DNA from 3 places in the Desulfallas thermosapovorans DSM 6562 genome. Region 1 is predicted to be linked to each of the others. Evidence: riboswitches for the same ligand, from Rfam matches in the RefSeq annotation. Region 1 holds a riboswitch; each other region holds the start of a gene.
The links. Region 1 has a riboswitch for cyclic di-GMP ahead of LX24_RS12165 (DUF342 domain-containing protein). Riboswitches for the same ligand answer to the same signal wherever they lie in the genome.
Positions count from the first base shown of each region.

Region 1 (9,909 bases):
CATGATCCCCCTGATGGTGGGTATCTTAAAAATGAGCCAGCACAAGGCTCACGGCACAAGTCTTGTGGCGCTGGTATTTACGGGAATATCAGGAGCATTCACTTATGCCATAAATGGTGCGGTGGATTTACTTGCCTCGTTGATTTTGGCATCCACCGCTATTTTTACCGCCAGGGCGGGCGCACGCTATGCCAATGCCCTTCCGGAATATAAGCTTAAGAAATCCTTCGGCGGATTTCTAATCCTGGTCTCACTGCTCCTGCTTCTGAAGCCCTACCTGTACCATGTTGAAGAGCCCGCCACGGGATGGCTGAAAATATCGGTTCTCTTATTAACAGGGATCTTCACCGGCTTCCTCTCCGGTATGATGGGGGTCGGAGGAGGTACGATCATGGTACCTGCAATGGTGCTGCTCACCGGTTTCACCCAGCACGCCGCCCAGGGCGTGTCCCTGCTGGCCATGGTCCCGGTGGGGTTGGTTGGGGCTTATACTCACTGGCGCCTGGGAAACGTCAACACAAGTATACTTCCTGGATTAATCCCCGGCATTCTACTGGGCACGTATCTAGGTGGCTCCCTTGCCCATATACTGCCTGAAGGGGTATTGCGCATCATCTTCGCCGCTGTGCTGATTTGGACCGGGGCAAGATATTTAAGAACACCAAAACCTTCGCCTGATAAGGAAACAGTTGCGAAGGCAACAGAGGGAAAAGAGGAAAAGAGCAGCTAAGGGATTACTCCCACCGGATATACAATTGTGCATAGCCGGCATCCCGCGCACTTTTCAGGCATTAACCCGGATTTTTTGACCGCACCACCCGTTTATGATTATCAAAGGGCCTTATTTTCCTTTCGTGGGAAAAACACTTGCATGATTAAAATGCACGGGTTAAATATATATTTATATCCATAAATATTAAAAATCGTGTTTAGCAAAAAACAAGTTTATGGTAATATGGTATACAATAAAAGTACTATTATGCTCCAAAAAAGCATAATCAGCAAGAAGATGTCGAAATACTTCGGTATATAACGCATTTTTTATTCTACAGAACGAACAGTCACTTAACCCATGCGCAGCTTCGAAGTGGCTATTTTTTATACCTTTATTAGAGGAAACAGTTCTTCAAAGCCTGATAAATCACGCAAATAAGGTGGTTTTCAAATTTGAAAAACTTGTCTAATCTCATACTTAGTAATGAAGACTGGTTGGTTAACAGGTTAATTTACTATGCTAAAGCTCGAAATTACACCAAGTATACTTCAACATTGAAGGAAGCCTGGCGTGTATCCATTGCCAGCCTGACAGATACAATTATATCAGTCTTACATCACTACGACTCCCCATTGGAACTGGAACCGGACCATGATTATGCCGGAGATCCCGTTGCAGCATATGGCATTTTACAGGCTAAAAAACACCGTATGCGCGGTGTAACCCTGGCCATGTTTCTTGGTTTATTCAAATGTTACCGGCAAAGTTACCTGGACTTGATAATAGAAACGAAATTTGAGCAAAAAATAGCACAATATTACCTTTTATTCATCAATAGAATCTTCGATCGCATAGAAATAGGCATCTGCTCGGAATGGGCCGGAGAAAATGACAACAACAATATACTTGGAGACTTACAAGAGGGTAACCGGTTAATTGTTAATGAAAAGAACAAATATCTTACCCTCTGTGAAAGCATACCCAGTCCCATTTTTCTATTAGATAAAAATAACCAAATTGACTATATGAATTATTTTGCATCGGTTCTTTTTAATAACTCGCATACCCCCGGAGCTAATTATTATAATCCAAAACAAGTTCCGGAAGCATTACCATGGCTGGCTGATGAACTAAATTGTTTTGCCGCCGGCGACAAGCCCCAAATGTTATTTGAAAAGAGGCTCGGTACCTCTGAAGGTATATTGTTCTTTGAAATAAAAATGAAGAGAATGCTTGACGTCAGCGGTAAATTCACCGGTACAATAATTATCATGAACGATATAACAGAGCGCAAAAGGACCGAGAATTTATTACAAGCTTCTTATGATGAACTTTACAGGATATTTAACACTGCAGGGGACGGCATGTGGATAATCGATAAAGACTTCAATGTATTGAAAGTTAATGCTACATTTACTTCATTAACCGGAATAAAACAAGAAGACGCCATAGGCAGGAAATGTTATGAAGTTTTCTCCGGAAGCAAATGCGGTACCCCTGAGTGTACACTTATGCGCATATTAAGCGGAGAAGGAACTATACGACATGAGGTGATGAAACGACGCCGCGACGGCAAGTTATTAAAACTTATTATCACCGCAAATCCCTTTCACTCGCCTGACGGCCAGTTAACCGGTATTGTTGTAGATTACAAGGACATAAGCAAACGCAAACAAGTTGAAGAAAATCTTTTTCAAGAAAAAGAACGACTTACCATTACCCTCAACAGTATCGGCGACGGCGTTATGGCCGTAAACCGCGAGGGACGGGTAACATTGCTTAACCCGGTGGCCGAAACCCTCACCGGTTACAGTGAAACGGAAGCCCTGGGCCAGCCGGTTGAAGAGGTTTTCGAAATTGTTCACGAGGAAACCGGCGAACCTGTAACCAACCCGGTATACAAAGCTTTGGATACCGGCCAAATTATGGCTTTAGCGAACCACACGGCATTAATCGCCCGGAGCGGAACACGTACACCTATTGCCGACAGTGCTGCGCCGATTAAAGATAACACCGGCAAGATCGTGGGTGCTATTCTGGTTTTTAGAGACGTTACCAAACAAAAACAAAATGAAAAATTATTGAAGAAATATCAAATATTATTCCAATCCGCCAGGGATATTATCCTGTTTGTCCGAACTGACGGGCTTATAATCGAAGCCAACGAAGCCGCTGTCCAAGCTTACGGTTATACAAAAGAAGAACTGCTGCATACAAGCATTTACGACTTGCGCGCCGACCAAAACGTATCTCTAATAAACAGTCAAATGGAGAAGGCGAGAACATCCGGAATATTATTTGAAACCCAGCACAAGCGCAAAGATGGAAGCGTTTTCGCCGTTGAAGTCAGTTCCAGGGGTGTGGTTATAGGGAGTGAACAGGTGCTATTGAGCATTATTCGAGACATAACAGAACGCAAACTGGCAGAGGAAGCCCTTTGCAAGTCTGAAAACATGTACCGGGCTATTTTTGAAACGACGGCCAGTGCCAAAATAATTATTGAAGGGGACGGTACAATATCACTGGCCAATAAGGAATTTGAAAAACTTTCCGGTTATTCCAAAGCGGAACTGGAAGGCACCAAAAAATGGATGGATTTTGTTAAGCCGGACGATTTACAGAGGATGTATAAATACCATATAATGCGAAGAGTTGACCCTGGTTCGGCACCCAACAATTATGAATTTAAGTTTGTTAACAGGTATGGCATGGTCAAGGATATTTTAATGAGCGTTGACATGATTCCGGAAACAAATCAAAGCGTAGCCTCTATGTTGAATATCACTACCCGCAAAGAAAATGAAAGGAAGCTTGCATACGTTAGCTTGCATGATGCCCTAACCGGCTTATACAACCGCAGCTATTTCGAACAAGAAATGCAGCGCCTTGAAAAAGAAAAAATTTCCCCGGTGGGTATTATATTGTGTGATGTGGACGGTCTAAAACTTTTTAATGATACGTTGGGACATAAAGCCGGCGATAAAATTCTTAAATCTGCCGCCGGCGTGCTGAAAAATTCTTTTCGCAAGGAGGATATTATAGCCAGAATCGGTGGTGACGAGTTCGCCGTATTATTGCCCCATTGTACGGAACAAAACATAAAAAATACCATTTCAAGGATAGAAAAAGCCATTGAAAAACACAATAAGTATAATCAAGAACGTCATTTAAGCATGTCAATGGGGTTTGCGATAAGCCATGAAGCGGAATTAAACTTGAACGATCTTTTCAAAGAAGCAGATAACAACATGTACAGGCAAAAACTATACCACAGCCAAAGTTCCCGCAGTGCCATTGTCAACGCACTTATGAAAGCACTTGAAGCCAGGGACTATATCACCGAGGGGCATGCGGACCGGCTGCAAACATTTGTATCACGCCTGGCTGTAGAAATCGGTTTACCGGAACACAAAATCACCAGCCTGCGGCTTTTAGCCCAGTTTCATGATATAGGAAAAGTGGGGATACCGGATCGGATACTCCTTAAGGAAGGTCCGCTGACACCCGAAGAATATACTGAGATGCAGAGGCACTGTGAGATCGGTTACCGTATAGCACAATCTGCTCCTGATTTAAATCATATTGCGGATTGGATACTTAAACATCACGAATGGTGGAACGGTAATGGTTATCCTCTGGGCCTTAAAGGGGAGGAAATACCGCTGGAATGTCGCATACTGGCCATTGCTGACGCCTTTGATGCCATGACCAGTGACCGCCCCTACCGCAAAGCGATGACCCAGGGGGAAGCCTTAAAGGAGTTGAAAAAATGCGCAGGGATACAGTTCGACCCGGAATTAGTAGACAAGTTTATGTTATGTATTAATGGTAAGAATTGTGATAGAACATTTTCTTCATAATGAAAAAATAAAAAAACGGGTAAACCAGTTGAAAGGCTGGGGCACAAAGCCATGGGTCTAAGGCTTACTGAAGCTATGATTGCCAGGTTGCTTAAATATAGTTAAAGTTATTTTAGTAACCATAGGTTGATCATGGATTAACCTATGGTTTTTATCTGTAATGAGTTTTTGGAAACCTTTATAGGCAATTTGATGTTTGGAGTGATTCGTATTGGCCTCTGAAAAAATACTATCAAAAATAATAGATCAAATTTTAAAAAAGAATCATAACGGCGAAAAAAATAATGATCAATTTACAGAAGAAAACAATTTATATCAAGAAATAGATAGAATTCTCAGTAGCGATAAAGACAGCAAAATGTCTGCACATGTCATGACGGATTATAACACCTGCTTTAAACCGTCGGAACATACACAGCTCCTCCCCGGTAAAGTATGGATAAAGGATAACGAAATCTATGTAGAGGGATTACCCGGAATCAATGTTTTACCGTGTATTATACCAACAAAAGGCGTGGATTTATTTGTCAATCACCAAAGGGTTAATGGCAAAACAGCGGTATCCGAACACGATTATATTTATGTTGATTTACATGTTAAGAAGAAACCATTCCATCTAACCATAGATATATCCAAAGATGGGTTAATAGCATATATGTCAGTCCAATTACAGGTTGAAACAAGGTATAAACTTATAGATCAACCCCCTAAACAGCATATAGAATTAAAAACTACTACCACTACCAAAAAATATTGCCCCGTTGGTATGGATGAAATATTAACCAGAATTGAAGATGCAGGGATAAAATACGGTGTAGACTACCCGGCCATACAGCAGTTTTTAGCTAACCCCCGAGATGGTAAATATATTATTGCCAGCGGTGTCCCGCCCACTGATTCTAAGGATGATGTGGTTGATGTACTTTTTCATGAGAAAGTAATCAAACACCAGTATTCGAATAATGAAAAAATTGATTTTTTCAATCAAAAGTCTATACCTTCGGTGGATGCCGGTAACTTACTTGCAGTAAAACGCGAGGGGAAGGTGGGACAGCCGGGAATATCGGTATTTGGAGACATAGTTTTACCGAAAGAACCCAAGAAGCTGGTTGTGCGGGCTGGAAAGGGTGTAAGAGTAGAGGGAAACATGGTCTTTGCCAATATGTCCGGACGCCCCATGGTTAAAAGGATTGGCCAGGTACGGCTATTTTACGTAGAACCTTATTTAAGACATTATGGTGATATTGATTTATCTACCGGAAACCAGAATTTTCGCGGCAATATTGAAGTCTATGGTGATGTTTGCAATGGAGTATCGGTAAGGGCCGGTGGAAACATACAGATCATGGGCAGTGTTAACCGAGCTAAAGTAATGGCCATGGAATCTGTCCTGGTGGACAAGTGCATTGGATCAATAGTGCAAGCCGGAGGCGACAGTCATTACATTGGGAACTGTTACATCACCCTCAAGAATCTGCATGCTGACCTTAAAAGCCTGTCCACTTTAGTCGGTGTGATTTTAGATAACCCCAAGCTGAGTGAGTTTAAAAATCAGCTGCCCCAGATTGTTTTGCTGTTAATGGAAAAAAAGTTTAATAGAATACCAAAATTATTAAAGGAAACCGTTCACATATTAGAGATCACTCCCGTGGATATGCCGTCAGAAATCAAAGTCCTGTTGGAAATGATTAAAGAGCAAATTCCACCTCGAAACCTTACCAAACATAAACTGCAACTATTAATAGATTATGTGGAATTGGCCAAAGATTTTTTTGCTCAGCTTGGGGATGTTCCAGCCGATGTAGAGGTGGGCCATGCATTTAACAGTGTGATAGCTGCCACCAACGATGTATATGTTTCCAGCCAGGGTTGTTTTAATACAAATATTACCGCAGGGAGAAACGTTTTTATCGGTGGAGTAATGCGGGGGGGTAAGGTTTATGCAAAAGGGTCCATTACAGTGGAGGAAGCTGGTTCGGAAATTGGCACCAAAACTATTTTGCATTCAGAATCTGCCGAGATAAAAATTCTTAAAAAAATTTACGACGGAGTAGTTGTCATTGTGGGGGAGCGTAGAATTGAAATTACCAACACTATGGGGCCGACTGAATTTCGCAACGAGATGGAAAAATAGAGGAATTGCCAGGCGTATCCTGGCAATATATGCGGGTACTGCAAAAAAGCTTACCTTGTTAATTTTTGGCAATTTCTTTATCCCTGACTATCTCTGAATTTCCAGTAACATTTTTACTTTTAGCATTGGGGGTAGGACCAAGTATAGATAGTTTATCTAAAACTCCTTCGATTTCCTTAGCTTCTTTCTCATAATCCGCAACCAGCTTATTTAAGTATAATATAAAATCCTTGTCATGGAGAAAGTTTTTGACTACATTGATTTGTTCAATAGTTACATAAGTATCACTTAACAATCTCCAAAATACGTGCGCTTCTCTGGCGCCTATTCTGGATTGTTCACTTTCAACAGGATTCCTTTGCCTGGTAAAAAGCATAAGCCACTCCCCAAGTTTATTATTTTATTCTTTATTATTTACCTGGTATTCTATAATATGTATTCTAACACCAGAAACTTGGAAAATGCGACCACCCATGGACTTCAGTAATGAGTCGCGTTGCCGCTCCGGGTAAATAATAAATTCACGTGTTGCTTCTTGCACTTTTCTTACATCTTCCTCGAATGACGCAAGACAAACGAAACGTCCCTTTGGCTCGATATTGCCGGCAAAGCAACTGACGTTTATTATATGATTAAGAATTTGAATTGCCGGGAGGGTTTATATGGTAAAGGATTTTCCATCTTGCTGAGAAAATGATTATGCTAATACTATTTAAATTTCTGCCTGTAGAAACAGAACCGGGAGGGAATAAAATGAACAAAATGTTTGAACAATCAACTATAAATGGTATGTTACTAAGAAATCGCTTTGTTCGATCGGCAACATGGGAAGGAATGGCGACCGATAAGGGGGCCGTTACGCCCAAATTGATTGAAACCATGGCCAGCCTTGCCAGAGGCGGCGTGGGTTTAATTATTACCAGTCATGCCTACGTTGAGCCGGCAGGCCAGGCGGGTCCGATGCAATTGGGTGTCCATAAGGATGAACTTATTCCCGGACTCCGGGAAATGACCAGGGCGGTGCACGATTACGGCGGTAAAATAGTGCTGCAGCTTGCCCATGCCGGTAGATATGCAGCTAAAAAACTTACCGGATTGACTCCGGTGGTTGTTTCAGAGGTGCCAGGGAAGGAATATCATGAAATAACAGCGCAGGAAATACAGAATTTGGCTACCGCCTTTGCCGCCGGGGCAAGGAGGGCTAAGGAAGCCGGCTTTGATGGAGTACAAATACATTCTGCCCACGGCTACCTGCTTAGCCAGTTCCTATCCCCGTACTTCAACCAACGTAAAGACGAATACGGTGGTGACATCAAAAACAGGTCCCGGGTCCATAGACAAGTTTATAAGGCTATCAGGGATGCTGTCGGTGACAACTACCCGGTTCTTATTAAGTTGAACTGCAGTGATTTTGTTGATAACGGGCTTACCCTGGACGACTCCCTTCAGGTTGGGCGTATGCTGGCTGATTTAGGGCTGGATGCGATTGAATTAAGCGGTGGCCTGCTTAGCAATGCCAAACTCTCCCCCAGCAGGTACGGGATAAAAACCGGGGATGATGAGGCATATTTCCGGGAAGAGGCTCGCCGGTTTAAGAAAGCCATTAATATTCCGCTAATACTGGTTGGCGGCATGCGTTCATTTCAGGTAGCTGAACGCCTGTTGGGAGAAGGAACAGCAGATTATATCTCCATGAGCCGGCCGCTAATCAGGGAACCGAATTTGATTAACCGGTGGAAATCCGGCGACTACAGCAGGGCGGAATGCATATCTTGCAACGGTTGCTTTAAAGCTGCCGCGCTGGGTAACGGAGTATATTGTGCAGCCAAGAAAAAACAACAAGGTCAATAAAAGGCATGATCCGGCGACTACCTCGCTTCCCCACCAGCAGGCATGCTAAAATTACATGGTTTTTATATTATATCAACACCCAACACTGACTCCATCTGCTGCAGTGCCCACCGGTGGGCCTCTTGGTCGAAACTGGCCACCCCGTCCCGGTGTACCACCACCTGATAATCGCGGTTGCAAAGCTCTTCCACGGTATAAAGCACACATATATTGGTGCAAACCCCGGTAACATGCACTTCGTCGGGTTCAATCTCGTTCAATATCTGTTCCAGGCCGGTATTGAAAAAACCGCTATACCGGTTTTTGTACACTTTATAAACCGTTTCCCCGGGCGCTGCACAATCAACCAGCTCGGCTATAACTTCAGCACCCGGGGTGTCCTTGATACAGTGGGCGGGGAAACGTTTGAACTCCAGATCATCCGGTGCGTGGGCATCCATTATAAAAATTACCGCCTCCTGCCGGGAAACAAATTCTTTCACCAGTGCGGCCACCTTGTCCACTATCTTGACCGCCTCCGGGCCGCTGTACAGGGCACCGTCCTCCCTGATAAAGTCGTTTAGCATGTCCACCACCAGCAAAACTCTGCCGGGCATAACATCCACCTCCTGCTAACTATTGATATCTTTCTAAGCGCCGTTATTTGGCGCTAAAAAATTCTCTAAAAAGTATAGCAAATACCAGGTTATTTTGTGAAAGGCGTAACTTGCCTAAAAATAAAAGTTATCATCATTTAATAAATCCCTTGGTTTTTTTCCAAAAACAAAAATCTTCTTAATTTATCCATGTCATTAACATTCTAACACAATTTCGCTGTCATTTAAGATGGTGTTAGTTGCCATCTTCATTTTGACCGTGTCCCGCTTTGGCCAATTCTTCCTCCAGAACCTGGATTGCCCCGCTGATGCGGTGCAGCACGGTCCTGATATTTTCCGCCCGGGCCTCCAGTTCGGCCAGCGTTTTTTGTCCGGATTCGAATTCGGCTTTGAGCTCACCCAGTCTTTTTTCCAATTGCTCTTTCATCATGTCCTCCTGTTCAAGCTTCTTAGTGCTTAACTTGCTACCATTTTACACCGGGTATCCTGAAAGAGTATAAATCGCCATTATAATCTTTCCAGAAAAAATGCAGGTTTGGAGTGTTATTCGGTGGTGAAGAAGAGTGTATCCCTCCCAGGATAAAGGAACCATTGGGCATAACACTTAGATCAGAGGTCTGTCTTTCAAACTGAAAAACCACGGATTTCGCACCTAATAAAAGGCTGCCATTGGGATGAAACGCAATAATTTGCCCGTACATTCTAACCCGATGGGCACCGATAAACTCTGCGGCTGCCGTGTCCGGCCGGCGA
Region 1 is NZ_VNHM01000015.1:62,861-72,769, reverse strand. It holds gene LX24_RS12175 (sulfite exporter TauE/SafE family protein) at 1-730, shown strand, start outside; gene LX24_RS12170 (PAS domain S-box protein) at 1,168-4,575, shown strand; cyclic di-GMP riboswitch class I at 4,584-4,670, shown strand; gene LX24_RS12165 (DUF342 domain-containing protein) at 4,787-6,709, shown strand; gene LX24_RS12160 (hypothetical protein) at 6,768-7,085, opposite strand; gene LX24_RS12155 (NADH:flavin oxidoreductase) at 7,463-8,560, shown strand; gene LX24_RS12150 (cysteine hydrolase family protein) at 8,623-9,156, opposite strand; gene LX24_RS12145 (hypothetical protein) at 9,392-9,586, opposite strand; gene LX24_RS12140 (hypothetical protein) at 9,809-9,909, opposite strand, start outside.

Region 2 (10,782 bases), on a different contig from region 1:
CTCCCGGCCGCTGAACAAGCAAGGCCGCAGTTGACCGGTGGCCGTAAGGCGCAGCCGGTTACAGGCGGCACAAAAATGATTGCTCACCGCTGAAATAAAGCCAATGGTCCCCGGCGCACCGGGGAAGCGGCTGTAACGGGCCGGGCCGCTGCCCAAAATATTCTTCTCCTCCTCCAGATTACCCAATGTCCTGGTAATTAATTCTCTGACTTCCTGGTTGGAAATAAACCTCCCTTTGGACCAGGCGTCTGAAGTACCGATGGGCATCAATTCAATAAACCGGACATGCAGGGGCTTGTCCAAAGTAAGCCTGGCCAAATCCACCAGTTCATCATCATTAAAACCCCGAATGGCCACCGTGTTAATTTTAACCGGCCCCAGTTCGTTTTGTAACGCGGCAGCTATACCGCTGCGCACCAAATTAAGATTTCCATACCGGGTAATGCGGTGGAACTTGGCGGGCTTTAATGTGTCCAGGCTTATGTTAACTCTTTTCAGCCCGGCCGCCTTTAAATCAGAAGCCATTTCGCCCAGTAAAATTCCGTTGGTGGTCAGGGCAATATCATCTATCTCAGGTATATCACGCAAATTTCGGAGCAGGTCCAAAATACCGCCCCTCACCAGCGGCTCCCCGCCGGTGAGACGTACTTTTTTGATACCCACAAGTACACCGGCCTTTACAACGGTGACAATTTCCTCCATGGTCAGTATTTCACTGTGCGGTATATGTTTAATTCCTTCGGCGGGCATACAGTAAACGCAGCGCAAATTGCACCGGTCAGTCACCGAAATGCGCAGGTAGTTTATTTGCCGCTGGTACCTGTCATGCATTGTTACACCTTCTTTTATTTTATATAATATTCGCTAATTAATAGCGACCTTTTTGCTGCAGCAGAGTTAATGTAAAAGTAACCACATAGGCAAGCAGTAAAAGGATAACACTTAAGGCAATGCCGATATCAAAATTACCCTTGTTGACCTCCATTACAGTGGCGGTGGTCAACGTACGGGTTTGGCCCAGGATATTCCCCCCCACCATCATGGCCGCCCCCACCTCGGAAACCACTCCGCCAAAACCGGCAATAACCGCGGCTAAAAGGCCCAGGCGGGCTTCTTTGATCAGTAGCCAGTATAGCTGCCAGCGGGAAGCCCCCAGAGCCAATATTTGCAGCCTGATTTTAGGATTCAGCTGCCCGATGGCTGCCATACTAAAACCAGTTACAATGGGCGAAGCGATTACCGCCTGGGCAATAATTATGGCCGAAGGGGTGTAGATAAGGTCCAAAAAACCCAGGGGACCGGAACGCCAGAGCAGTAGGCTGACCCAGAGGCCCACCACCACCGGGGGAAGTCCCATACCCATATTTACCAGGCTTACCGCCACGTTGCGCCCGGGAAAAACCTTGAAAGCCAGGAACAGCCCCAGGGGCACCCCGATTAATAAGCTGATTATAGTAGCCGTACCGGAAACCCGTAAGGTAAACCAGGTAATCCGCAGCACCTCCGGGTCACCGGACAGCAACATCTGCACAGCCTTAACTAATCCTTCCCAGACCATTTCCAAGCCGATATACCGTTCCTTTCCGAGTAATTTTTAAATTTAAGCGAATTTTCAATCAATATGCTCAAACTAACATAACGCATATAAAAAAATTAAACTTCGAAGAACCGTTGAAAAATTTTGTTCATCTCCCGGTCGGCCTCCAGTCTAAAACTATGGAAGGTTTCCAGCAAATGAACGGCCTCCGGAGTAAGTTTGGCACCTCCGCCCGTTTCACCGCCTACCCTGGTGACGACCAGGGGTATGCCCCATTTTTGTTCCGCCGTCTTTATTTTACCCCAGGCGGTACGATATGACATGCCCATAACTGCAGCGGCCCCGGCAATGCTGCCGGTTTGTTTGATATGCTCAAGTAGTTGAAAAAAACCGTCCCCTAGAATGCCGCCGCCTTTTTCCAGCCAAAATTTATAACCCAAACTAAATTTAGTATCCTCCATAGCCAAATCAACCACCTCCCACCGGCGGGAAAAGGGATATTCTTTCTCCACTCGTAGTGGTATAATCCAATGTTTGATGCCTGCCATCCACCAGTACAGTAAAAACCTGATCTTCGGGAACACCTATTTTGTGCAATAAATCCCTGATTGTTGCACCTGCCGGCAATTCCACCGGCAAAGGCTGACCAAACCCCACACCAGGCAAAAATTTCTCCAAGCCGCTGAACACCCGAACCTCAACCTGCAACATTCTCACCTCACATTGAACCAAACTTGCCCGGCAGCAACAAATCATAGTATATTTCGATAAAACAGGGTTTGTGCAGGAAAAACATCTCCCACAAACCCTGCTTGTTACATTATACTAAAAATCACAAGCTCCGTCCACTAATTCGACATATATCGAATGGCTTTTTATACTTGCCCCGCTCTTGTTAATTACCGGTCTTATGCACCGCCGGTTCTTTGCCTTTACCTGACCGGCCCAGCACCAGGGCTAACAAAATGCCTACCGCAAGGGTGGCCAGCATAGCCACGGTGCTATGCAGCACATACCAGGCCATTAAATACAACATGGCAATAACAATGGACATTAGCATCAGCGGAAAGGCCACCTTGAAAAATGCCATAAAAGTAATGGGCACGCCTCTTTTTTCCGCCATGCCTATGACCACCACATTGGCCGAGGCACCGATAATGGTACCATTACCCCCCAGGCAAGCCCCCAGCGACAAAGACCACCACAGGAAATTCAAATCGCTGATACCGCCCAGACGACCCATATCCTGGATTAATGGAATCATAGTGGCCACAAAGGGGATGTTATCCACAAAGGCCGAGGCAATGGCCGACAGCCACAAAATTAATAAACCGGCGGGCAACAATTCCCCACCTGTCACTTCCAGGGCAAAACTGGCAATGGCTTCAATAACCCCCACTTCTTCCAATGCACCCACCACGACAAACAGCCCGATAAAGAAGAATATAACTGGCCATTCAACAGCCTGGAAGGCATGTTCGGGGTCCATACGGGTCACCAAAAGCAGCAAAGCCGCACCGGTCAATGCAATTACCGAACTCTCCAAATGCACGAACTGGTGCAGTACAAAACCAGTGATCGTTATACCCAGTACAGTTAAACATTTCTTGAGCAGGACATGGTCCTTGATCTCGGCGTTTTCGTCCATAGCCATGATATTATTCATTAACTCCGGCCTCGTTGCCAATTGTTTACTGTATATCAATTTTAGTAAAAATATGGTTACAACATAGATTACCACCACCACAGGAGTTAAATTAATTATAAAGTCCATAAAACCAAGATGGGTGGCGCTGCCGATCATTATATTGGGAGGATCACCGATTAGAGTGGCGGTACCACCGATATTGGAAGCCATGATTTCCACAATCAGGTAAGGTATCACGTTAACTTGCAGTTGCCGGGCTATAGCAAAGGTCACCGGCACAATGAGCAGTACGGTGGTCACGTTGTCCAGTAAAGCGGATAGCACAGCGGTAATCAGAGCCAGGGAGGCCATAATCCGTACCGGTTCACCTTTGGCTCCCCTGGCGGCCTTGATGGCCAGGAATTCAAATACCCCGGTTTGCCTGGTGATGCCGACAATAATCATCATACCTATCAAAAGGCCGATGGTATTAAAGTCTACATAATGGACAGCGGCCTCTTCGCTGACAATACCCGCTAGAATAACCAGCGCCGCGCCGCAAAAGGCAGCTACAGCCCGGTGAATCTTTTCCGATACGATAAAGGCATATGTGATCAGGAAAACCGCTGTTGCAAATATAACCTGGTTATCTGCTTGCATAATCATCTCCCTCTATGACGGTATAGTGCTAGTAGTGACCAATTAATATAACAACAATACAACGCACCGGTTGGGTACAGGGGTACTATTGGAACACTATCAAAATCCTTTCATACCGGTCACCTCCCTCAATGCATAAAAGTAAAAAAAACAGGGGAGGTGGTCAAATAAAAATAAACTGACCACCCCCCCCAGCAGTCGAAACCGTTACAGCCTGGCAATCATAGGTATGTTAGTGATACCCTTAGACCCATAGCTTTAGCGTCCCTGGCTTTAACCAGGTTTGCCTAACCCGTGGAGAGTACTTATATCTAATTATTCCGTAAAGTAGTATATTCAAAATAATTATATAGTATATTTATTGACCGGGCAACCTCAATAACGGCCGTATAGCTCAATGGGCTCCCTGAAACAGACCGTTGCTCCCAATATCAGGCCTCTATGACTTTGTGATTTATTTTTCACTTACGTATGGCTATGCGCTCCACCGGTTTTGTGATGACAACTTTTATCACCAAGCTGCTTATTATTAGCGGTGCAGGATGCCACAGCATCACCAACTATTACTCTAAGCAAGTTGGGCCGGTCATACTCATTTTTACCGGCCCCGTAACCAACCCGGTCAATGGTCATGGCAGGCAGCCCCACCCGCCCCTCGGACAGCGTGGCCACCAGCGCGGCCCCGGTGGGGGTCACTGTTTCCATACGCACACCGGCATCATATACCGGCACACGGGCCCCCGTTAAAATTTCCAGCGTGGCCGGGGCGGGTGCCGGTATGATACCGTGCTGGCAGTGTATAAAGCCGGATCCCAGGGGCAGCGGTGATACAAATACTGCCTCGACCTCCAACAGGTGCAGTCCCAGCACCGTCCCCACCACATCGACAATGGCATCCACCGCACCCACCTCGTGAAAGTGAATTTTCTCAGGGGTGGTTCCGTGCACCCTGGCCTCGGCCCGGGCCAGGGTTTGAAATACCTGTTTGCTTTTATTCTTTACATTTTCCGGCAGTTCACTGGCAGCAATAATTTGTTCAATATCGGGCAGGTAACGTAAATGCTGTCCCCGGGTGGAGGTCTCCACCAGTATATTCTCGGCTGCAATACCTGCCCGGTGCACCTGTTCCCGGCGCAGCTCATAACCATCCAGCGCAAGCCCCGCCAATCCCTGGCACAGCCGGTCAAAATTTACCCCGGCGCCCACCAGTGCCCCCAGGCACATATCACCGCTAACACCGGAAAAACAATCAAAATACACTGTTTTCATTGTAAAAACCCCCCACATAAAGCCTTTCCCCGGCAACCCATTGTTTATAATAAAATTAGTTTGTACGGAAAACGAATTAAATCTAAAAAATACTATAACATTTTTCCAGCGGTTTATGAAAAATTTTCACACCGGTGGTCCAAAATAAACTATTCCCGCCAACTTGACAATCCCATTGGCACATTATACTATTTATTAGTTAAGATATATCTTTAAGTCACAGGAGCACCTCGTTTGTTGGGGTTTCACCTGTGCCACAATGGGGTATGCTAAATCCTTGAAGTTGCTCCTACAACTTCAAGGATTTTTAATTACCACTGCCTGACTCACAATTTTATAACTTTGCAACCTGTAAGTAAGAACTTGTTTGAAAAGTAGGCTTTAGTGCCAGGTGTTGAAAAATTTAATCTTTCAACACCTGGCACCGCGGGAGCACCGCAAAAGCCGGCCAGCGCGAAAGATTATAAGTGGCTCCCCCGGGCGAACTTTTCGAAAAGTCTCGGTAATATGAAACGATATTTTATATTATGACCCTGATTTCTAATATAACGCTAGGACGGTGTGCAAATGCAGTTTATTGATTTGACCCATACCATCGCGCCGGGCATGCCCGTATACCCGGGCACCGAACCACCCCGGATAACCGGGGCCTGCAGTATTGCCAAAGACGGTTTCAGGGAAAAGACATTGTTCATGTATTCTCACACCGGCACCCATATTGACGCCCCGGCCCACATACTGGAAGACGGCGCCACCCTGGACAGCCTGCCGGCGGCACATTTTTACGGCAGAGCCACCGTTCTGGATGTATCTCGACTTCCGGGACCGGAAATAACAAGGGAGTTAATCAGCCTCCCCCCCCGTGTAAACATAGATTTTGTTATTTTTTACACCGGGTGGTATCATAAGTGGGGTACACCCGCATTTTACACGGGTTTTCCGGTACCCTCCCCCCAAGCGGCCAACTACCTGGCGGGGCTTGGTATCAAAGGTGTGGGCACGGATGCCATTTCCATAGACCGGGCGGGAACCACGAATTTTATCATACATAAAATTTTCCTGCAAAAAAACATGATCATAATTGAAAACTTAGCCAACCTGGCCGGTTTGGCCGGTAAGATCTTTACCCTGTGCTGCTTTCCGTTGAAGATTGCAGATGCAGATGGCGCGCCGGTTCGGGCAGTGGCAATTTGTGATAACGGGGAACACCGGGCCAGCAACTGAACCAGGATAAGGCAATAAAACTTAAATACGGGGGAGATGTTGATGAGTTTACTGGAAAAAGATGAAAAACAGGGCAAGCGGATTATCATCACCGTTATCGGTCCCGACCGGGTAGGTATCATTGCCGGGGTCACCGGTATTCTGGCTAAATATAACTTTAACATACTGGATATCAGCCAGACCATCATGCAGGAATTTTTAGTAATGATGTTAATTGTAGACAGTGAAAACAGCACCATTGACCTGTCCGAGCTAAAGAATAATTTGGCTGATAAAGGAACCGAATTGGGTGTTCGTATCGACGCCCAGCATGAGGATGCTTTTAAATTTATGCACAGGCTTTAATAAGGGGGTCTTAGTTTGCTTACCATACAGGAAATCATGGAAACAATTACCATGGTCCAGGAGGAACACCTGGACATCCGCACCATCACCATGGGTATCAGCCTGCGGGACTGTGCCGATAACGACCCCCGGGCCGCCTGCCGTAAAATTTATGATAAAATCACCCGGCTGGCCGGTAACCTGGTGCCGGTGGGCGAGGCCATAGCCCGGGAATACGGCATACCCATAGTAAATAAACGCATATCGGTCACCCCCATCGCCCTGGTGGCCGAAGGCAGCCATACCGATGATTATTTGATCTTCGCCGAAACCCTGGACCGGGCAGCAGCCGAGGTGGGAGTAAACTTCATCGGCGGCTTTTCGGCGCTGGTACACAAAGGGATCACCGGTGGCGATAGAAAACTGCTGGATTCCATTCCTGCCGCCCTGGACACCACCGAGCGGGTATGTGCATCGGTGAACGTGGCCACCACCAAAGCGGGCATTAATATGGACGCCGTAGCTCTGATGGGACGGGTGATTAAAGAGGTAGCTTCGCGCACTGCCGACCGGGACGGGTTGGGCTGCGCCAAGCTGGTGGTTTTTGCCAACGTCCCCGAAGATAACCCCTTTATGGCCGGTGCTTTTCACGGCGTGGGAGAACCCGAATCAGTGATTAACGTTGGGGTAAGTGGCCCGGGGGTGGTAAAGCGGGCTGTAGAACGGGTTAAGGGCAGTGATTTCGGCACCCTGGCCGAAACCGTTAAAAAATCTGCTTTTAAAATAACCCGTATGGGTGAACTGGTGGGACGCTCCGCTGCCGCGCGGCTGAACGTGCCCTTTGGTATTGTGGACATCTCCCTGGCCCCCACTCCGGCGGTGGGTGACAGCGTGGCTGAAATATTGGAGGCCATGGGCCTGGAACGCTGCGGCACCCATGGCACCACGGCGGCTCTGGCTCTCTTAAACGACGCCGTGAAAAAGGGCGGGGCCATGGCCTCGTCATACGTGGGCGGGCTATCGGGCGCATTCATACCGGTCAGTGAGGACGCCGGCATGATCCGGGCGGTGGAGGAGGGGGCACTGCAACTGGATAAACTGGAGGCCATGACATGTGTTTGCTCGGTGGGACTGGACATGATTGCCGTGCCCGGAGATACGCCTGCGGAAACCATATCGGCCATTATTGCCGATGAAATGGCCATCGGCATGATCAACCAGAAAACCACCGCTGTGCGCATTATCCCCGCGCCCAATAAACAGGTGGGTGATCACGTGGAGTTCGGCGGCCTGTTGGGCCGGGCACCGGTGATGCCGGTGCATCGTTTTTCCGCCGCCGATTTCGTCCGGCGGGGCGGCCGCATACCCGCCCCCATCCACAGTTTAAGCAATTAGCCCACCATGTGAATCGTGGTTTATAACAAGCGCTTGGTGGTAAAATTGGTTCAAAGTCAGGCCGGTAAGATACCACCGTTTACAAACAGGCAGCGAGTTGATATATCAAAACAACCCGCTGCCTGTGTCATCTTGCCGTTTGCACCTCAATATCCCACCCGTCGGTAGTGAACAGCACAGCTCCGTCCCGGTCATTGCGAAAAATAACGGCACCGGTGCTGTTTAATGCTTCCAGTGTTTCCGGAGCAGGGTGACCGAAGCGATTATTTTTACCCACCTGGATGACGGCATACCCGGGTGCCACCGCTTCGAAAAATTCCGGCTCAAAAAAACGACTGCCGTGATGTGGGACTTTCAGCACATCGGCCTGCAGTCTCGCCCCGCTGCCCAATAAATCCCGCTGGGCTTCCTCCTCTATATCCCCGGTTAATAAAAAAGACACCTGTCCGTATTCCAGGCGCAGTACCAGGGAAGCATCATTTAATTCTTCCTCTGAAGCAGCGCTCAACTCCCTGGCCGGGGCCAGCACGGTCACTTCCACATCCTTGTCAATATGCAAAGCATGCCCGGCCCCCACCCGGTAAACCGGAATATTCAAGGGGGACACAATTTTCAGCAATGCCTCGTAACCAGGCGCACCGGACAGCACCAAAGCCCCGACGCTCAACTTTTCGGCCACGGGCGGCACTCCCCCCGCGTGATCACCATGGGGATGGGTGACCGCCAGCACGTCCAACTTGTCCATACCCAGGCGGTGCAGGTAGGGCACCACAATGGTCTCCCCCACCCCACGGCTGTCTTCCGGATCTCCCATCCGCCCGCCGGCGTCCACCAGCATGGTGCGGCCGCCGGGAAAGCGTACCAGTATACTGTCGCCCTGGCCCACATCAATGAAATGCACCTGCAGCCGCCCGCCAACGCCTCCCCAGGGCCAGAAAATAACCAGCAGCAAAAAAACTGCCAGCCCAACCGAGGCCATCCTTATCCGGCGGTTATGTGTACCAAGCCAACACAAGGGCGCAGGCAAATTTGGCGGCATTACCAGGCGACCACCAATCAATTCCGTTATTCCCACCAGGCCGGCATACCAGAACGCCACCGCATACCATGGGGGTGTAGCCACATGGGAATAACCGCCCGGTAGCAAGCTGATTAGGCGCGCCAAACCGGTAAAAAAGTCTATCAGTACCCCTGTGCCCGCATTTATGATGGCAGCGGCAGGCAAGAAAACAATGCCGCAGGCCGAACCCAGAAAACCCAGCAGCATAATCAGCCCCACCAGTGGCACCAGCAGCAAATTGGCCAGCGGGGCCACCGGGGTCACCAGATTGAAATAATATATTAATAAGGGCAGGGTAGCCAATTGAGCAGCAATGGTCACCCCAAGGGGTAGAGCCAGCCAGCGGGGCCACCCCCAACCTTTAACCAAGAACGCACTGATTTTTGGCATGAGGTATAATATGCCCCAGGTGGCGGTGAAGGACAATTGAAAGCCTATTTCATACAGGGCAGAAGGATCGAACAACAGGATAACCAGTGCCGCCAGGGCCAGGGTGCTGGGCCAGTCCCTTTCCCGGCCCAGGTATACCGCCATGAGCACCAGTAGGCCCATAATGCCGGCCCGCTGCACCGCCGGACCCATACCGGTCATTACAGCGTAAAAGACCAGCACCCCCAGGGCCAGGGCGGGCACGACCCGGCGCGGCAACCCCAGTGCTGTGGCCAGCAACAGTACCCCGGCCAGTACAAAGCCCACATGCAAACCACTCACACTGAGCACGTGGGCAACACCGGTTTGGCTAAAAACATCCTTAACGGACTGGTCAATGCCCCCGGTATTGCCAAATAACATCCCGGCCAGCACCGCCGCCTGCCCTTCGTTCAGGGTAAGACTCGCCACCCCGGTCAGCCTTTGTTTACCCTGTAAAGCCAGGCGGACCAAGGGATTCCCCCCGGTTCCAAGTATCTGGACACTGTCCGGTTTATCTACGTTCATTAAACAATAAATACCCCGCCGCGCCAGGTAGTTCCGGTAATTAAAGGCCCCGAAGTTACCGGGTTCCCCGGGCCGGTATAAAAACCCCTTCACCCGCAGGTAGTCGCCATAATTGCAACTGCTACCACCACCATATATTCTAACCAGCACCAATCCCCCGGCGTCCACCCGCTTATCGCCAAGCCAAACCGCCTCGGCTGCTACAATATAGGCGGTATAATTTTTACGCACATCGGGCTCACGGGCCACCATACCATCAACGCTCACAAAGTGGCCAGCAAAACGCTCGGGCCCGTCGGGACGCTGTATACTATCCAAGCCGGCCACAAACCAGCCCAATACAATGAATAATAGAATAATAAACCAGCGATTATCCCAGCGGTTAAAAATACAACCGGCCAGCACAACCACCATACATACCAGCGCCAGTAGCAAAAGCACTCCGGGCACAAATCCCCATGCTGCATTAAGCACGATACCTGTTATAAAACATATGGTTATCACCAGTAGGGGCCGGTTCATGGCGGCAGCTTTCCCTTCATAACTCCCCCCGCTTTTAAACCCGCGTTAAGATTAAGACAGCTTGAATTTGTGGACAAACTTTCCAGTATGACTAAAATAATAGCATTGTTTCAGGTAAAAACAACCCTGCCGGAGGTAAAAATATCACGCAATTGCATCAAATCTAACAGAACCCGTATCCCAGTACACTGTCAACCAACCATAATTACAAAAAAAATAGGAACAACA
Region 2 is NZ_VNHM01000002.1:44,516-55,297, reverse strand. It holds gene moaA (GTP 3',8-cyclase MoaA) at 1-831, opposite strand, end outside; gene LX24_RS02055 (ABC transporter permease) at 869-1,564, opposite strand; gene LX24_RS02050 (winged helix-turn-helix domain-containing protein) at 1,654-1,998, opposite strand; gene LX24_RS02045 (MoaD/ThiS family protein) at 2,006-2,248, opposite strand; gene LX24_RS02040 (ArsB/NhaD family transporter) at 2,433-3,824, opposite strand; cyclic di-GMP riboswitch class I at 4,030-4,122, opposite strand; gene larC (nickel pincer cofactor biosynthesis protein LarC) at 4,290-5,093, opposite strand; gene LX24_RS02030 (cyclase family protein) at 5,661-6,317, shown strand; gene LX24_RS02025 (ACT domain-containing protein) at 6,360-6,662, shown strand; gene LX24_RS02020 (PFL family protein) at 6,678-8,036, shown strand; gene LX24_RS02015 (DNA internalization-related competence protein ComEC/Rec2) at 8,164-10,554, opposite strand.
Region 2: linked by a shared signal. The riboswitch ahead of LX24_RS02040 (ArsB/NhaD family transporter) and the one ahead of LX24_RS12165 (DUF342 domain-containing protein) in region 1 are both predicted to bind cyclic di-GMP.

Region 3 (10,782 bases), on a different contig from region 1:
GGCTTTCCTGATTTCCCTGGATGGTTTTCGCTCCAGGGTCAGGTTTTGGATCGCTTCGCTGACAAAAAGCAGCTCGTAAATGCCGATTCTACCCCGGTACCCGGTATTACTGCAGCGCATACAGCCCACCGGGCGGTATAGCGTAACATGAGTTTCGTTTTCTTGAAAAGGGAAGTCGGGAAAATCGCTCATTTTATGCCGGGGCATGATATAAGGTTCCTTGCAGTTGGGACACAGTACCCGCGCCAAGCGCTGGGCCAGTACACAAAGCAGTGACGATGCCGTTAAAAAGGGTTCAATGCCCATCTCCGTCAGGCGGGTTATGGAACCCGGCGCGTCATTGGTATGCAAAGTGGAAAAAACCAGGTGTCCCGTAAGGGCCGATTCCACAGCCAGTTTGGCTGTTTCACGGTCCCTGATTTCACCCACCATAATGATATCCGGGTCACTGCGCAGTATGGAGCGCAAGCCCGATGCAAAGGTAAGGCCGGCCCGGACATTGATCTGCACCTGGTTGATGCCATCCATGCGGTATTCCACCGGGTCTTCCACGGTAATGATATTTTTCGTTGTTTTATCAAGGGTAGCTAGGCTGGCATAAAGCGTTGTGCTTTTACCGCTACCCGTGGGGCCGGTGACCAAAATGCAGCCATGGGGCCGGCTGATGGCTTCCCGGTATTTACTCAACACACCGGGGGTGATGCCCAGTTCACTGAGGGTGATAATACGGGATGAGCGGTTCAGCAGCCGCAGGGTCAACCGCTCGCCGTAACTGGCGGGCAGTGAGGCCACCCGCACATCAATGGTTTGGCCTTCAATTTTGAGGGACATGCGGCCGTCCTGGGGCAGCCGGCGCTCGGCAATGTTCATATTAGCCATGATCTTAAACCTTGACACCAGCGGGCCGTGCATTGTCCGGGGCAATTGCATGGTATCATGCAGCACACCGTCGATACGGAACCGCACCCGCAGGTGACTTTCGTACAATTCTATATGCACGTCACTGGCCTTGGCACCCACCGCCTGGGTTATGATCATATTGGCCAATTGTACCGCCGGTTTGTTCGCCGCATCTTCGGATTCAATGGTGATTTGCTCTTCGGCCTGGATATCATCCTTAACCTGCTCAAATTCCATATTGGCCCGGCTGTACTTTTCAATCATGGCGTCCAGTTCGGTATCCGGGGCCACCACCACTTTAATATCAAAGCCGGTGAGAATACGTATATCGTCAATGGCCATGATGTTATTGGGATGCTGCATGGCCACCACCAGTTTGTTATCGCTGAAGCTGATGGGCAGTGCCCTGTAGCGTTTTAATGCTTCCACCGGTAAGGTGGCCACGGCAGCGCTGTCAATGGTGGTGTTTTCCAGCGATATAAAGGGTACCCCGGAACGCCGGGCAATAACCCTGGCTATATCGTCTTCGTTACAAAAACCCAACCGCACCAGGGTTTTACCCAGAAAACCCTTTTCTTTTTTTTGCACTTCCAGCGCCTCGGCCAGCTGGGCTTCGGTGATTACCTTTTCTTTAACCAACCAGTTGCCGAGATAATTGTCTTTTGCCTTCATACCGCCCTACCTCTGCACGGCATTTAATGTAATGAGGTGTTCTCCTAAAACGGTAAAAAAAAGCGTGAATCGAATCGATTCCGCACATGGCTGCCCGGCCGCCATTGTGTAATGGATACACTTTAGGCCCGTGGCTTTGCGTATACTTCTTTCGAAGTACTTGCCTTTTTCATGCTTTAGTGTACTCTTTTGGACAAATTGTTAATATATATCTCAGATTATAAAAAAATTTACATTAAAAAACAATATATTCGAGCAAATATATTAAATGATATTTCTTACCAAATAAGGTTAATGTTTATTGTGCCCGGGCCGCGGCAATAGCCTGGCGGATGCGCTCTTCGGATGTGCGGCGGTGGATAACAGCCCGGCCCGTGTCCACCGGTATGATGAATGTTATGGCACCGCCAACTGTTTTCTTGTCACCGTACATGGCCGTGATAATATCCCGTGTAGCCAGACCAGGCGGTACAGTGGTGGGCAGGCCGGCTTTGTGCAGCAGGTTTTTAATTCTGCGGGCCGCTTCCCGTGATAACATGCCCAGATCCATCCCCAGGTGTATTGCCACCGCAGTGCCCATGGCCACGGCTTCACCGTGGCTGTAGCGGCCATAACCCGCCAGGGCTTCGATGGCATGCCCCACGGTGTGCCCGAGGTTCAATATGGCCCGGGTACCCTGTTCGGTTTCATCCTGTTCCACCACCCGGGCTTTATTGATACAGGACTGTTCAATGACATGGGCAAGCGCTCCGGGTTCCAGCGCCAGCACCTGGTGTATGTTGTCCTCCAGCCAGGTGAAAAATGAAGCATCACCAATAATGCCGTATTTGATCACCTCGGCCAACCCCGACCGCAATTCCCGCCGGGGGAGGGTATCCAGCGCGGCTGTATCCGAAACCACCAGCGCGGGCTGGTAAAAGGCACCGATAATGTTCTTACCCCGGGGATGGTTTACCGCCACTTTGCCCCCTACGCTGCTGTCCACCTGGGCCAGCAATGTGGTGGGCACCTGCACAAAGGGCACGCCCCGCATGTAGGTGGCGGCCACAAACCCGGCCAGGTCGCCCACCACCCCGCCGCCCAGCGCCACCACTGCCGAGCGCCGGTCCAGGCCGGCGGTAAAGGCACGGTCGTAAAGCAGTTCAGCACTGGACAGCGTTTTGTACTGCTCCCCGTCGGGTATGGCCACCTGAAAGACTTCCAGGCCCGCCTGAGCCAGACTGCCGGTCACCCGCCCGGCGTATATGGCACCCACCGTAGTGTTGGTAACCAGGAGCACTTTGCGGCCCACAGGCAGTTCGGCCAGCATATCACCAATGCGGTCCAGCAATCCGCTGCCGATGGCAATACGGTAGGAACGCCGGCCCAAGTTTATACGTACATTCTTCATGATATATATTCCTTTTGCTGTAAATAATTTATTATTTGATGCAGCACTTCATCAAAACCAAGCTCGCCGGTATCCACCGTAAACTCGGCCACTTCATAGGCACCGGCCCGCTCATGTAGTAACCTGACAATGTTTTCCCAAAGATCGCCCCGGCTCAGCAGCGGGCGGCGCTTTTTATTTTTCACCCGCTGAAAAATAACCTCGGGTGCAGCTGTTAAACAAATCAGCACGCCGTTTTGCCGTAGTATCTCCACGTTCTCCCGGTCCAGCACCGTACCGCCGCCCGTGGCCACTACCAGCCCCGCCCGGCGGGAAAGCTTGCGCACCAGTAGTTTTTCTTCCGAGCGAAACCTGATTTCCCCATCCTTGCGAAAAATTTGCTCCACAGTTTTACCTGTAATCTCTTCAATGGCACTGTCGGTATCGACAAATTTATAGCCCAGGCGCCTGGCCAGGTGCCTGCCCAGTGATGATTTACCGGTACCCATAAAGCCAATTAAAATAATATTTTTTTTCATTTGTAATCCTTTTCTAGAAACTTTTTGCATAATCGCGATACAGGGCCACTCTCTCTTTAATTTCCCCCATCGTATCTCCGCCGAATTTCTCCAACACCACCGCCGCCAGTTCCCAGGCCGTCACAGCCTCGCCCACCACACAGGCCGCCGGCACGGCACAGGTATCTGAGCGTTCCACTGACGCTTCGAAGGGTTGTTTGGTATGTATATCCACACTGCGCAGCGGCTTATACAGGGTGGGAATGGGTTTCATAGCCGCCCGCAGCAGTAGTATATCACCGTTGGACATACCGCCCTCGATACCCCCGGCGTTATTGGTCGACCGGTAAAAACCCCGGTCCGAACGGTAAAATATCTCGTCATGAATCTCCGATCCCCTGGCGGCCGCGGCAGCAAAACCCGCGCCCACTTCCACACCTTTGATGGCTTGAATACTCATCAGCGCCCCGGCCAACCGTCCATCCAAGGTGCGATCCCGTTGGGTATAGCTGCCCAGGCCCGGGGGCAAGCCGAAAACGTATACTTCAAAAACCCCGCCCAGGGAATCCCCGGCTGCCCGGGCGGCATCTATTTCCTGCACCATGGCTGCGCCGGCCTCGGGGTCGGCGCAGTATACCGGTGAATTGGCCACTGCAGCGGCCAGTTTTTCCGTATCCAGGGTAAGATCCAGGGCACGGGCTTTGATGCTACCAATTTGCACCACCTGGCCCGCCACCAGTATGTCCAGTTCTTCAAGCAAACGGCGGGCCACCGTACCGGCCGCCACCCGGGCCGCCGTTTCCCGGGCACTGGATCGTTCCAGCACGTTGCGCATGTCCCGGTGGCCGTATTTAATAGCCCCGGTTAAATCAGCATGCCCCGGCCGGGGCCTGGTAACGGCGCGGGACTTTAAGTCCGCTCCGGCTCCTGGATCCATCACCCGGCACCAGTTTGGCCAGTCCTTGTTGGCCACCACCAGTGTCAGCGGGCTGCCCGTGGTCAACCCGCCCCGTACTCCCGAGGTTATGGCCACGCGGTCCCGCTCAATGTTCATTCGACCGCCCCGGCCATGCCCGCCCTGGCGTCTGGCCAGTTGCTGGTCGATATACTCAGCCGCCAGGGGAAGACCCGCCGGTACACCATCCAGTATGGCGGTAAGGGAGGGGCCATGGGACTCCCCGGCTGTAAGGCAACGCAGCAATGAAATCATCCTTTCAGTTACAGGTCCGGTAACACCCGGCCTTAAATACCGGCCTGCCGGTACAGTGCCCGCCGCATCACCGCAACGGGGGCGGCCAGGCCGGTCCATGCTTCAAAGGAAAGCACACCCTGATGCAATAACATGCCCAGGCCGTTGGCAACTACCGCACCGTTGGCGGCGGACCGGGCTAAAAAACGAGTCACCGGCGGGTTATAGACCAGGTCATAGGCCAGTTGGCCGCTGCCGGGCACTCCTCTGGGCAGTGGTAAATCCCCCCGGACCTGGCCTGACATACCCAGCGGAGTGCAGTTAACCACCAGTGCGGCCCGGCGGGCAAAGCCCGCCAGAAGCCGGTCGCCGGGATCCCATTGCAAAGCAAGGACTTGTAAGCCGGTTTTTGAATGTACGGATTTAGCCAGTTCCTCCGCCCGGGCCCGGTTACGATTAACCACAGCCACCTCCGGGCAGCCCGCCTGCGCCAGGGCCATCACCACGGCCCGGGCGGATCCCCCGGCCCCCAAAACAAGCGCCGGGCCTTGGGAGGGTTCGAAACCGTGATCTTCCCGCAAATCTTTAATAAACCCGGGCCCGTCGGTATTGTAACCGGCCAACCGGCCTTGCCGGTTAATTATGGTGTTCACCGCTCCGTAAAGGATGGCGGTTTCCGCCAGTTCATCCAGGTGAGGCATAACGGCCTCTTTGTAAGGTATCGTAACGTTAACCCCGGCTACGCCCAGCGCCCGCAGGCCCTCCATAGCGGCGACCAGGTTTTCCGGCTGTACCCCGAAGGGTACATACACACCGTTTAACCCCAGGGCAGCCAGGGCCGCGTTATGCATGGCCGGCGAGTAACTGTGGGCCACCGGGTGGCCGATGAGGCCGTATACCGCAGTTTCACCGTTGAACGCCAAGCCGCCGGCCGGCGCGCCCTCGTGTCTTGCTATCCCGTCAATTTTCTCTCCGTTCAAGACAGGTTACCCCTTCTTTCTCCTGACATAGTACTGTTTATCCTTATGGGATACCAGGCGGGATATGCGAGCCAGTAACAGTTTCTCCAGGCGCCGGTTAACCAGCTTGGTTCCCCAAAACTCCTTACCGGGCATGGGCACCACCAGTACGGTGAACATGCCCAGCCTGTTCCCGCCCCAAATGTCGGTAAATATCTGGTCGCCCACCACTGCAGTTTCCGCAGCGGTGGTATTGAGTAAGCCAAGGGCGCGCCGGAAAGCCCCGGGCATGGGCTTGATCGCCCTGACCACACAGGGTATATTGAGCGGACGGGCCAGTTTATTCACCCGGGCCGTACTGTTATTGGAAACGATACATAGCTTGAATCCCCGTTCCAGCATACCTTTAAGCCAGCTTTTTATTTCAGGGGAAAAGCTATCCCGGTCCCGGGGCACTATGGTGTTATCCAAATCCAGTAATACCGTGTTGATACCATGTTTACGCAGCTCATCGGGATTTATATCTAAAATTGATGGAACATACATATCGGGGTAAAAAATACGCAGCATCTAACTCTCCTTGGACATGAAATCAAGCTGTTTGTCGCTTTGGTGCTTTTGGTATATGCTATTCCTTAATCCATACATTGTAACCCTGTGGGGCATGAAATTTCAATACCAACCACCCAGGGACCGGGCCTTTTTGAGATCCCCGGGGGTGTTTAAGTTTAAGAAAACCCTTTCCAGGTGCGGTTCCACCTGGAACATTTCCTCTTCCTCAACATACCTGACCCTGACCTGTTCGTAAAAGCCGGTTATTTTATTTTGCCCCCGGGTCAAGCGCTGTTCGATAACTTCGATACACCCCTTGCCATATATGGCACACAGCGGTTCGGCATATCCCCGGTAACGGGGTACCACCACATCATAATCACCCGGCAGCTCAATCATAAAACGGGCCAGGGGAGCACTGATAAATGGCATATCGCAGGCTGCCACCAGCACCCGGGAATGAACGGCCTGCACCAGACCGGCGTGTATACCACCCAGCGGGCCGTGTCCGGGTAGAATATCCCTGACGGCTTTATCACCATACCGGGCAAATTTTTCCGGGCGGCCGGTCACCACCAGTATTTCATCCACCAGCGTTCTAAAGACACCGGCAATAGTTTCAATTAAGGTATACGGCCCCACCTTTAACAGTGCCTTGTCCGTACCCATCCGGGCGCTTTTACCGCCCGCCAGTATAACCCCGGAAATATTTGCCCTGTGCTGCAACAAACCCCGCTCCAACTCCTTGTGATAAATAATCTTCCGCCTTGACGACAACTTTCCCACGGGAAGTTCCCGCTCCCCTATATTCTACACATTAACTCATATTTCCTCTCATTAAAATTTTTCCCGCCTTGTTTAGCGTTTATTTATAATGAAAATGTTTGCCAAAAGTGGCGAGCGCCTTCAGCTTCTACAGTAGGTTCCGGATATTGGCGTCGATGTTTTTATCGTAACTTGTAACCCTAGACTAGGCTTCCCGGGTGCACCGCCGCTCCCGGGGAAGGAATTTCACCTCCGAGATTATGCTATCGGGACTCCAGGTTCGTTTTTACTCCGTAACGTAACCGCTGTCCTTAACAGCTAAAAGTTGTGTTAATACACGACGGATGCGACTGCCCGTCGCACATTAAAAAACCCCGGCCACCGGCCAGGGTAGGAAACCAGCATATGAATATATATTTACCAGCTCAAACCGGCCCACGGCCGGTTTTACTAAATTCCTCAGCCACCGCTGAATCCGCCGCCGGTAGCCGGTATATCACAACTTCCGCCGCTTCCGGTGCGCACCGCACAGCCCGTGAACAACTGCTCCACATTTTTACCGCCGCAGCCGGGGCAGGATACTTTGTCTTTATCACTGATACTAACCATAACGGTGAATTTATGCCCGCATTGGGCACAGCGAAAATCATAGGTGGGCATAGCTGTTTAAACCTCCCCTGGAAAAATGTTTATTGCAATGTTCTTAAATCAATAGTTTTAAACTATTAGTTTAAACGGTAATTGCCCCGTTGGGACAGGCAAATATACATTCCTCACATTCATCACACAATGCATTGTCCACACTGGCCGTCTTCACCTGCACGGATATCGCCCCCAGCGGGCACATCCGGGTGCAAACCCCGCACCCAATACACAAAGCTTTAATAACCCTGGCCGCCATATTGCAACTCCTTTATACTATATATAGATATATTTTAATATATAGATGTTTATTTAGCAAGGGTTATTTTAGCGGCAAGCTGGCCTGCCAGGTATTGATATTGTTAACGAATATATATTTGCTCCATCCAGCGGTATCAAGATATCTCGGAACGTTTGAATAGCTGGATAAAATTTAAAATAAACTGCAGTTCCTTTTCATTGAGGTTGCATACCAGGTTTAAGATGGCCTGCACATTGGGATGCATAAGTAATTCCCGCAGTTCCGGGTTCATTAAGCTGAGCATCTGGTCCACCGCACCCGGCTCCATAATGAAATAGCAAGGGGAAACACCCATGACTTCGGACAGTTTTTCCAGTGTCTTTAAAGAAGGCTGCACTTTACCGTGTTCAATTTGTCCGATCAGCCCGGCGGTTACACCGGCCAGGTTGGCCAGTTGGGCCTGGGTCAGCCCGTATTCTTCCCGCAGTGCCTTTAGTTTGTGGCCCAGGGAGCCTTCCTGACCCATAATGGAAGACACCGATACCTCCAAACCTTCAGCAATTCGCTTCAAAGTATTCAGCGCGGGAAAAACAGCCCCTCTTTCTATTTCGCTTAAATAAGAAAGGGATATTTCCGCCCGCTGGGCCAGATCCTGCAAGGACAAGTTTTTCTCCGCCCGCAGCAGGCGAATCTTATCCCCCATGGAAAGTCCCGTATCGGCAACATCCCCCTTAACAAGCTGGGTTTTGGAAACATTCAAAGCGGCGGCAAGTTTATCAATTGTCTTCAGCGAAGGTCTTTTGGAACCCCTTTCTATTTCGCTGAGATAAGAAAGGGATAAATTGGCCCGTTTGGCTAAATCCTGCAGCGTATAGCCGCGCTCCTCCCGCAATGCCCTGATTTGCTCTCCCCTTACTATCATGATTGACACTCCCGTATTAGTGCGATTAAGCACAAACATCTCTATAGATTATATATAAAATAAGTACTACTAATTATCGTACTATAACGCAGCTAATTAGTCAATCTAGAGGGTATGGAGGTAGTTTTTGTCTAACGGGCATATTTAACCCAGATATTCATATCTTCATAACCACCGCTGATGTTACAATTATTGATCAGCGTACCCCGAAAACGGTAACCAAGCCTGTGGAACACCAGGTTCATACCGTATGATGAAGCCCTGGCCATGCTGTACAGGCAGTTTATTCCCCTGTCCAAACATTCCTTCTCCAGTTCTTCAATTAAACCGAGCATAAAACCGGCACCGCGACAATCGGGTAACGTGGCGCAATTGGTAATCTCGGCATTGTCGTTGGCCCAGTTAACTTCAGCGGCAGCAACGCTCACTATTTGACGCCCCTTTTTGACCGCTTTGAACAAAGCGGTTTTGCCCAGCACAGCGGCCAGATAATCCGGTTGGTCCACCGGACTGGGATAAGTGGCAAAAACTTGTTTAAATATGCCGGTTAGGGCGGGTATATCCCCATTGGACGGGGTGCAATACCCGTACCCCGGCGGCAGCGGGGCGGGTTTCTTCAGCGGGCGACTCAGGATATGCTTGGTTTGTTCCAGATATCCGGGAAGACAGTCACTGCAGGCCCGGCGCTGGTCCAGATAAGCAGTTAAAAAATACGCGGTGCTGCCGTTAAAATAACCCTCGATCCTGCCTTCCAGGTAAAAACCCAGTTTTTTTAAATCATTATAATGCTCTTCCCGGGCAGGAAAAATGATCTTTTCCAGCCCGTTGGCATTGCATAGGTCATTAATAAACCGGACCAGCTCCGCGGCATCTATATATACATAATCACTGACCCAGGCTCGCTTGCTATATTGGTCCAGAAGCAAATTTACGGTAAAATTATCGCTTTTTTTACTGATAACCGGCTGCTTTTGTGGTGCAAACATTTTAGCCCCCCCTGATACAATGCTTCTCGGCCATTTATTTAACCGGCTGCCTTTTTAGCAGGCTGCACCTTCATAACCACCTCCCGGTTTTTCATCAAACCGGCCGGACCAGGGACGGGTTTACCCTTTTGTTTTCGGCATTCCTCACACTGGCACTCACTTTTATGATAAGCCGCCGGCTCGGTATATAAATAAATATTTCCTTCAAAATTACGCAGTACCACCTGGTCGTCCGAACGGGAGATCAGGTACTGGGGTAGCAAGGGAATTTTGCCCCCGCCGCCCGGGGCATCGATAACATAGGTGGGTACGGCCAGCCCGGTGGTGTGTCCCCGCAAGTTTTCCATAATTTCAATACCCTTACTCACCGTAGTGCGGAAATGACCAATGCCCCGGGACAAATCGCACTGGTACAGGTAATAGGGACGAACCCGAATGGTCATTAATTTCTGCAGCAATTTTTTCATTAAATTGGGACAGTCATTAACCCCCCGCAATAATACCGACTGGTTGCCCAGCGGTATGCCGGCATTGGCTAGCCGCTCACAGGCCTGGGTGGATTCGGAAGTGATTTCACTGGGATGATTGAAATGGGTATTGATCCACAGCGGGTGATATTTTTTAAGCATATTACACAACTGGGGAGTAATTCGCTGGGGTAGTACCACCGGCATCCTGGTGCCGATACGGATAATTTCCACGTGTTTGATGGACCTGAGCCGGCTAATGATATATTCCAAATGATCATCGGACAGGGTTAGCGGATCGCCGCCTGAAATCAACACATCACGAACCTCTTTATTATTATGGATATACGCGATGGCACGGTCGATTTGTCCTTTAGGCAGCGCCCGGTCGTGACCTCCGGCCATCCTACGCCTGGTGCAATGGCGACAGTACATGGAACACTGATCGGTCACCAGCAGCAACACCCGATCGGGGTAGCGGTGGGTGATACCGGGTACCGGCGAATCTACATCCTCGTGCAGCGGGTCACTCATGTCGGCCTTGTCACATGTCAGCTCATCAATGACAGGCACCGCCTGCTGCCTGATGGGGCAATCCTT
Region 3 is NZ_VNHM01000009.1:17,426-28,207, forward strand. It holds gene LX24_RS08895 (GspE/PulE family protein) at 1-1,572, opposite strand, end outside; cyclic di-GMP riboswitch class I at 1,658-1,747, opposite strand; gene aroB (3-dehydroquinate synthase) at 1,871-2,962, opposite strand; gene LX24_RS08905 (shikimate kinase) at 2,959-3,480, opposite strand; gene aroC (chorismate synthase) at 3,494-4,660, opposite strand; gene LX24_RS08915 (shikimate dehydrogenase) at 4,702-5,628, opposite strand; gene LX24_RS08920 (YqeG family HAD IIIA-type phosphatase) at 5,635-6,177, opposite strand; gene mobA (molybdenum cofactor guanylyltransferase) at 6,280-6,885, opposite strand; gene LX24_RS08930 (FmdB family zinc ribbon protein) at 7,384-7,584, opposite strand; gene LX24_RS08935 (4Fe-4S binding protein) at 7,655-7,825, opposite strand; gene LX24_RS08940 (helix-turn-helix domain-containing protein) at 7,962-8,729, opposite strand; gene ablB (putative beta-lysine N-acetyltransferase) at 8,861-9,715, opposite strand; gene kamA (lysine 2,3-aminomutase) at 9,754-10,782, opposite strand, start outside.
Region 3: linked by a shared signal. The riboswitch ahead of LX24_RS08895 (GspE/PulE family protein) and the one ahead of LX24_RS12165 (DUF342 domain-containing protein) in region 1 are both predicted to bind cyclic di-GMP.